2 regions of the Blautia stercoris genome follow, and region 1 is predicted to be linked to the other one. Evidence: riboswitches for the same ligand, from Rfam matches in the RefSeq annotation. Region 1 holds a riboswitch; the other holds the start of a gene.

What was found. A riboswitch is a leader RNA that binds a small molecule or an ion and turns the genes downstream of it on or off. The one in region 1 is predicted to bind lysine.
Region 2: another riboswitch for lysine. It lies ahead of dapA (4-hydroxy-tetrahydrodipicolinate synthase); the one in region 1 lies ahead of ACYQ2D_RS15515 (Na+/H+ antiporter NhaC family protein).

The regions. Positions count from the first base shown of each region.
Region 1 is NZ_BAAHYF010000002.1:1,236,976-1,240,475, forward strand. It holds gene ACYQ2D_RS15505 (beta-ketoacyl-ACP synthase III) at 1-585, shown strand, start outside; gene ACYQ2D_RS15510 (cytidylate kinase-like family protein) at 853-1,452, opposite strand; lysine riboswitch at 1,701-1,870, shown strand; gene ACYQ2D_RS15515 (Na+/H+ antiporter NhaC family protein) at 2,031-3,500, shown strand, end outside.
Region 2 is NZ_BAAHYF010000001.1:951,321-954,820, forward strand. It holds gene ACYQ2D_RS04595 (undecaprenyl-phosphate glucose phosphotransferase) at 1-636, opposite strand, end outside; gene dapA (4-hydroxy-tetrahydrodipicolinate synthase) at 851-1,735, opposite strand; lysine riboswitch at 1,809-1,979, opposite strand; gene holA (DNA polymerase III subunit delta) at 2,040-3,017, opposite strand; gene ACYQ2D_RS04610 (DNA internalization-related competence protein ComEC/Rec2) at 3,076-3,500, opposite strand, start outside.

The sequences.
Region 1 (3,500 bases):
GGTGGAATCTATCAAAAAGCGTTGATTATCGGAGCAGAAACGATGTCAAAAATGATAGACTGGAGTGATAGAAGTACCTGTGTGTTATTTGGGGATGGAGCAGGAGCAGCGGTTGTCAGTGCAGAAGAGACAGGGGTGTTAGAACTGGTTCAGAAATCAGATGGGACAGGAAAAGGAGTCTTAAGCTGTAAGGCAAGAGAAACCAGAAATTTGCTGAATCATGAATCAGAAACAAAAGAGTACCTGTATATGGAAGGGCAACCGGTTTTTAAATTTGCAGTAAAGACGGTGCCGGAGTGTGTGGAAGAAGTTCTGAAAAAAGCAGAAGTAAAAAAAGAAGAAATCCGTTATTATATCCTGCATCAGGCAAACAGCAGAATTATTCAGTCTGTTGCAAAACGTTTAAAAGAGCCGGAAGAGAAGTTTCCAATGAATTTATCCTTGTATGGAAATACATCTGCAGCAAGTATTCCGATTCTGCTTGATGAAATGAACCGAAATGGGATGCTAAATCGAGGAGATAAACTGGTGCTTTCCGGATTTGGTGCAGGGCTTACCTGGGGAGCAGTACTCTTAGAGTGGTAAAAATTTAAGGCTGCTTTACAAAAATAAAATAACTAAAATTAAAAATAAATAATGTGGTAAAAAATCATAAAGGAAAAATAAGTGTAAAAGCACAGGAGAAGGGAATTTTATTTACGGTAAAAATTCCTGTCAGAGAGATTTCTTCTGCCTCAAAGAGAGGATTTTTGTAAGGATAATGCTTTTAGGGAGTGCCAGTCTGACTGACACTCCTTTTTAATTTAAGAAGTTCGGTTACTTATAGTTCGGTTATTAGCCCACGGAGATTAATTATTTTAGATACAAAGCCTCTAAGATATCTAAGATGGCTGTTTCTGAAAATTTACTGCTGTCGATGCATAAATCATAATGATTCATATCCATCCATTTGCGGTCTGTAAAATATTCATAGTAATAACGGCGCTCTTTATCCATTTTTTTGACAAGTCGTTTGGCACTGGTTTCGTTGCGGTCGAGCCGACGGATTACAGTTTGAACCCGGTAGTCAAATGGAGCATAGATAAAGACACGGTGGCAGTTTTTCTTTTCCTGAAGCACATAATCTGCACAGCGTCCAACAATGATACAGTCTTCCTTTTCGGCAAGATCACGGATAACAGTCGACTGTGCATCAAACAATACGTCGTTCATAGGACGAAAATGATACTGCGGTTCCATCTGCATTGCTTCTTTTAGAGGAAGATGCCATTGATTTGCGCGTTTTTCATCTACTTTTTCTAATTCTTTTGCCGGAATATTACATTCCTGACTGACCAGTTCGATTAATTCTTTGTCATAAAAAGGAATGTTTAGACGTTCTGAAAGTGCTTTTCCAATCAGACGTCCATTACTGCCATAAGTACGGTTAATTGTAATTACCTGTTTTGACATAAAAATCCCTCCTTAAATGCATATAAAATATTTCAAAATTTTTTCATAATACATAAAAATATAGAATGAATCCGAATTTTGTTTATACTATTTTAACATAATTTTGAGATTTATACAATATAATTTGTGTAAAACGCATATCGAAAAGTTTTTGTCGAAAAGTGTTGGATTTTGCTTTGTAAGATGGTATAGTATAACTGTTAAAGAAAAAAGATTTCTGGCATAAGCCGGATAAAAAGATAAAAAGAGGAAAAGATAGAGGTGCGGGCTTCAAGAGTATTTTTTACCAGATGGTGAGTGACAGGTAAACAAGAAAGGGGAGACTGCCGAAGGGATGGATTTGCACTCAAAAATACAATCTCTGGGATAATGGATAAGATGCATTATACTGTCACGAATGTGGAGAGCTATCTCAGGGTTATTTTGAATAAAAACCATGAATGGGTTCTTTGCGAAGAAAAACCGTTCATGGTTTTTCTTTTGTTTTAATCTTCGACTTGAATGTTACAAAGTCCGGTCAATAAAGAAATCAAATGTACTCTTATGGAGTATATTCCAAAAGAAAGAGAGGGAAATTTATGAAAAACGTAAGAAGAAAACTGCTTACAGGAGGGATGGCAGTTCTCATGCTGACCTTTTTCTGTGCGGTGACAGTTTTTGCCGCAGATGGAGAGGCGGCAGAATACGTGCCAAAAATGTATGCTACTTTTTGGGCACTGGTGCCTCCGATTGTAGCGATTGTGTTAGCATTGATTACAAAAGAAGTGTATAGTTCCTTATTTGTTGGAATTTTAGTGGGAGCGTTGTTTTATTCAAACTTTAGTTTTGAAGGAACCGTTGTCCATATGATTCAGGAAGGATTTATTTCTGTTATATCGGATTCTTATAATGTGGGAATCTTAATCTTTCTTGTTATTTTAGGTGCGGTTGTATGTCTGATGAATAAAGCAGGAGGTTCTGCTGCTTTTGGCAGATGGGCAGGCAGAAAAATCAAGAGTCGTATCGGAACACAGCTTGTAACCATTTTACTTGGTGTTCTTATTTTTATCGATGATTATTTTAACTGTCTTACTGTAGGAAGTGTTATGCGTCCGGTAACAGATAAACAAAATATTTCACGTGCAAAATTAGCATATTTGATTGATGCAACTGCAGCTCCGGTCTGCATTATTGCTCCGATTTCATCCTGGGCAGCGGCAGTCAGTGGGTTTGTTGAGGGCGAAGATGGACTTACGATTTTTGTAAAAGCGATTCCGTATAATTTTTATGCATTGTTAACGCTGGTTATGATGGTTGGAATGGTTTTATTAAAAGCTGAATTTGGTCCAATGAGAACACATGAGCACAATGCAATCAATGGTGATATTTATACTACATCAGCTCGTCCTTATGCAACAGCGGAAAATGAGACCGTAACACAGAGAGGAAAAGTAATAGATTTGGTATTTCCAATCTTAAGTCTTGTTGTCTGCTGTGTATTGGGTATGATTTATACAGGCGGATTTTTCTCCGGCGTGGATTTTGTAACTGCCTTTTCACAGAGTGATGCTTCTGTCGGGCTGGTAATCGGAAGTATGTTTGGTATTTTAATTACTATTATCTTTTATGTGGCACGTCGAATTCTTCCATTCCGTGAATGTATGGGATGTATTCCGGAAGGATTTAAAGCGATGGTACCGGCAATTATGATTTTATCATTTGCCTGGACTTTAAAAGCAATGACAGACAGTCTTGGTGCAGCGGAGTTTGTGGATACTGTGATGCAGGGCTGTGCCGGAAGTTTTATGAAATTTTTACCGGCAATCATCTTTTTAGTAGGAGCAGGACTTGCCTTTGCGACAGGAACATCCTGGGGTACTTTTGGAATTTTGATTCCGATTGTTGTACATGTATTTGAGAATTCAAATCCACAGCTTATGATTATTTCCATTTCAGCATGTATGGCAGGAGCAGTTTGTGGAGACCATTGCTCTCCGATTTCAGATACAACAATTATGGCATCTGCCGGAGCACAGTGTGACCATGTGAATCATGTTTCTACTCAGCTG
Region 2 (3,500 bases), on a different contig from region 1:
CTCATCCAAATGATTCTGCGGGAGAATCACCATCAGATTATCAATTCGTCCAAGCACTTTAATTCCACGATACATATACCCTGCCTGTACATTATCATCTAAAATTCCACGAATCGTATATCCCCACTGAGGATTTGCAAGAATCCGGTCAATATATTCTTCACACGCTCTGCTGTATCCCACCAGTAAAATATGTTTCTGATTATAACCTTTTGCGCGCATCTTGCGAAGTACAACCCGAATCAACATTCGAGTCAACTCTTCTGACACGACATTAATTGCATAAAAAATAACAATTACATGACGGGAAAAGTCAATCTGCTTAATTAGATACAACCCTGTAATCAACAGAAACAATCCTAATGTATTTGCCTTAAATATATTTGAAAATTCAAGTCTTCTTCCTTGTACTCGTTTTGGCGTATACAAACTAAATGCATAATACAACATAAGATAAGCTGGTACAATAAATAACAGCGCACTCATATAGATATGAAATGGAAGCCGTCCGCCCTCATCTCTTAAAATCGGCAGATGAAACTTTAAAAGCCATGCCAAAAAATAAGAAATAATAATCACAAAAGCATCAATCACCACATGCAGCCGGTTAAAATGCTTCTGATTTTCCTTTATCAAGGTCTAACCACCTTCTATTCTTTTATTTCTAATTCATTAAATTTTTTGCTAATTCATTAAATTTCTAAATTATAATACTATAAAATTAACAAAAAGGCAACTAAACATTTCTTAAAATCCACAGTTTCCCCTGTCATTTTCCTCTAAAAAAATGCAAAAAATCCGCTATAAGAACGTTTGTTTTCGTATCTTATAGCGGATTCTTCTGTTTATTTTATAAAATTCCTAACTCTTTCATTGCTTTTTTGAGTACTTCCTGGTGCTCCGGTTCCATCTCAGTCAGCGGTGCACGAAGCGGTCCAACTTCTTTTCCCTGCAGATTCATTGCAGCTTTTACCGGAATCGGGTTTACTTCGCAGAATAATGCATTGATAACCGGAAGTGCCTCTAATTGCATTTTACGGCTTCCTGCAACATCCCCTTCAAAGAATTTGTAAACCATATCATGTACATACTGTGGTGCTACGTTAGAAAGTACAGAGATAACTCCCAGTCCTCCTAAAGATAACAGCGGTACAACCTGGTCATCATTTCCGGAATATAAATCAATCTGTCCGTCACACAAATTCATAACCTGTGCCACATGGCTGATATCTCCGGATGCTTCTTTGACACCTACAATGTTTTCTACATTTTTTACCAGATGAGCAATTGTTTTTGGCTGAAGTGCGCATCCTGTACGGCTTGGTACATTATAAAGAATTGCCGGAATTTTAATTTCGTTTGCGATTGCTGTATAATGTGCAATCAGACCATTCTGAGTTGCTTTATTATAGTAAGGTGTTACTAAAAGCACTCCGTCTGCTCCTGCTTCTTCTGCTTCTTTACTCATCTGAATTGCAGTCTGAGTACAATTTGAACCAGTACCTGCAACAACAGGAATTCTGTGATTGACACGTTCAATAGTAAAACGAATTGCTTCTAAGTGTTCTTCTTCGGAGAGTGTTGCGGATTCTCCTGTTGTTCCACAAATTACGATGGAATCTGTTTTTCCTGCAATCTGTTCCTCTAAAATCTCATCCAGTTTATCATAATTTACCTCTAAGTTGTCTTTCATTGGTGTAACAATTGCAACACCTGCGCCTTTAAAAATTGCCATATCTTTTCCTCCTTGAATGATTAACTAAAAAAGAGACGGCAAGATGCGCCGTCTCCAGATATCCGTTTCATATCTATCAGATAGCACTCCATCCTGCGATGACAGTCATGCCACTCTTAATGACATGCCCAAAAACACAAGCTCAGGTCTTGTATTTTTTCGGCATCTTTCCCTTTCAAAAGCCTTCATCTGCTCCTGAACATCCAACCATTTACTCATGAAAAATGCAACCTCTATCTACATCTCGTATCATTAAGATGATATCATTGCACAGGCACCTTGTCAAGTCCTCTTGGCGAGTATTTTAACTGCTGAATTCAACTAAAAGCAGTTCCACGCTTAAGGCATCATTTAAATATCCTGTTTTGACCTGCTCTTCGGTTTTGGTGCATTTTTCCACTGCTGATTTTAACTGTCCTAAGGAGTACCGTCCTAAAATCTTCTGATAATTTTTTACGACAAACGGCTGGATTCCCAGACGCTTTGAAATTGCGCTCTGGTCATATCCCTCTTTCTCAAGTTCTTTTACCTGAAGCATTTGGTTAAACTGTCTTGCCAGCAGATATAAAATACGCATCGGTGGTTCTTTTAAGGCAAGTAAATCATAATACAAATCCAGTGCCCTCTGTTGTTTTTTCTCTGTCACCGCACGAAGCATATCGAAAATATGATTCGAAACCTGTGAGGTGCAGACAGCTTCAATATCGGCTCTTGTAATCACATCCCGTTCTAAGACATAACAAAGCAGTTTTTCCAGCTCTTTTTCAATATTTCCCATATCCGTGCCGGTTTTTGTTAAAAACAGTTCCATATCGTTTCTTGTAATCTTTTTCTGTTCCTTATTTAAAATTCCAAATATCCAGCGAATCAGCATATCTGAATCCTGTTTTGCAAACTCTACAATCCTTCCGGATTTTTTTACTGCCTTATACATCCGGCTTCGTTTATCTACTTCTTCCTCTATAAATATCATACACAGATACTCGGGAAGCTGTGACAGATACTCAGGAAGACTTTCACACTGACCTTTAAAAAATCCGGTATTCTCAAGAAAAATCACTCGTCTTTCTGCAAAAAAGGGCATAGTCTGTGCCATCTGAATCACTTCCTGCGGTTCTGTCTTTTTTCCCTCAAAAAAAGTAAAATTCATTTCATCTCCATCAGGAAGCAATGCCTCTTTCATTCTTTTTTTATATACCTGTTTTAAATACGCTTCTTCTCCATAAAAAAGATAGACATTTTTAAACTCTTTCTGCCTGATGTCTTCCTGCAAACTCTTCATAATAATATTATTCCTCTATTTCTTTCTTGTGTGCTCTTTTCATCTATTCTATCACACTTCATTTTTTATAGAAAGAAAGTTTATTTCTTTTTCCCGCTGTAACGGTAATCGCTCCTCTTTCTATGGTCACATACCACCCTATCTGCTTTTCCTTCAGCCGTTCCAACAATTCTTTGTGAGGATGCCCATAAGAGTTTCCTTCTCCACAGGAAATGATTCCAATCTTTGCACCTGCAGCCTCTAAAAATGCCTCCTTTGCTGAATTTTTTGAGCCATGATGTGGTACTTTTAAAATATCAATCTGTTCCTGCCTTTCATTTAACTGTTCTGTCACTGCATCTTCTCCCTTTTGTTCCATATCTCCGGTAAATAGCACACTTAAATTATCTGTTTTAAAAAGCAGAACCTGGGAATTTTCATTGCTTTCTCCCGTCTCATTCTCAGGAGAAAGACATTCTACCTGAAATGCCTTTTGTTTTAACT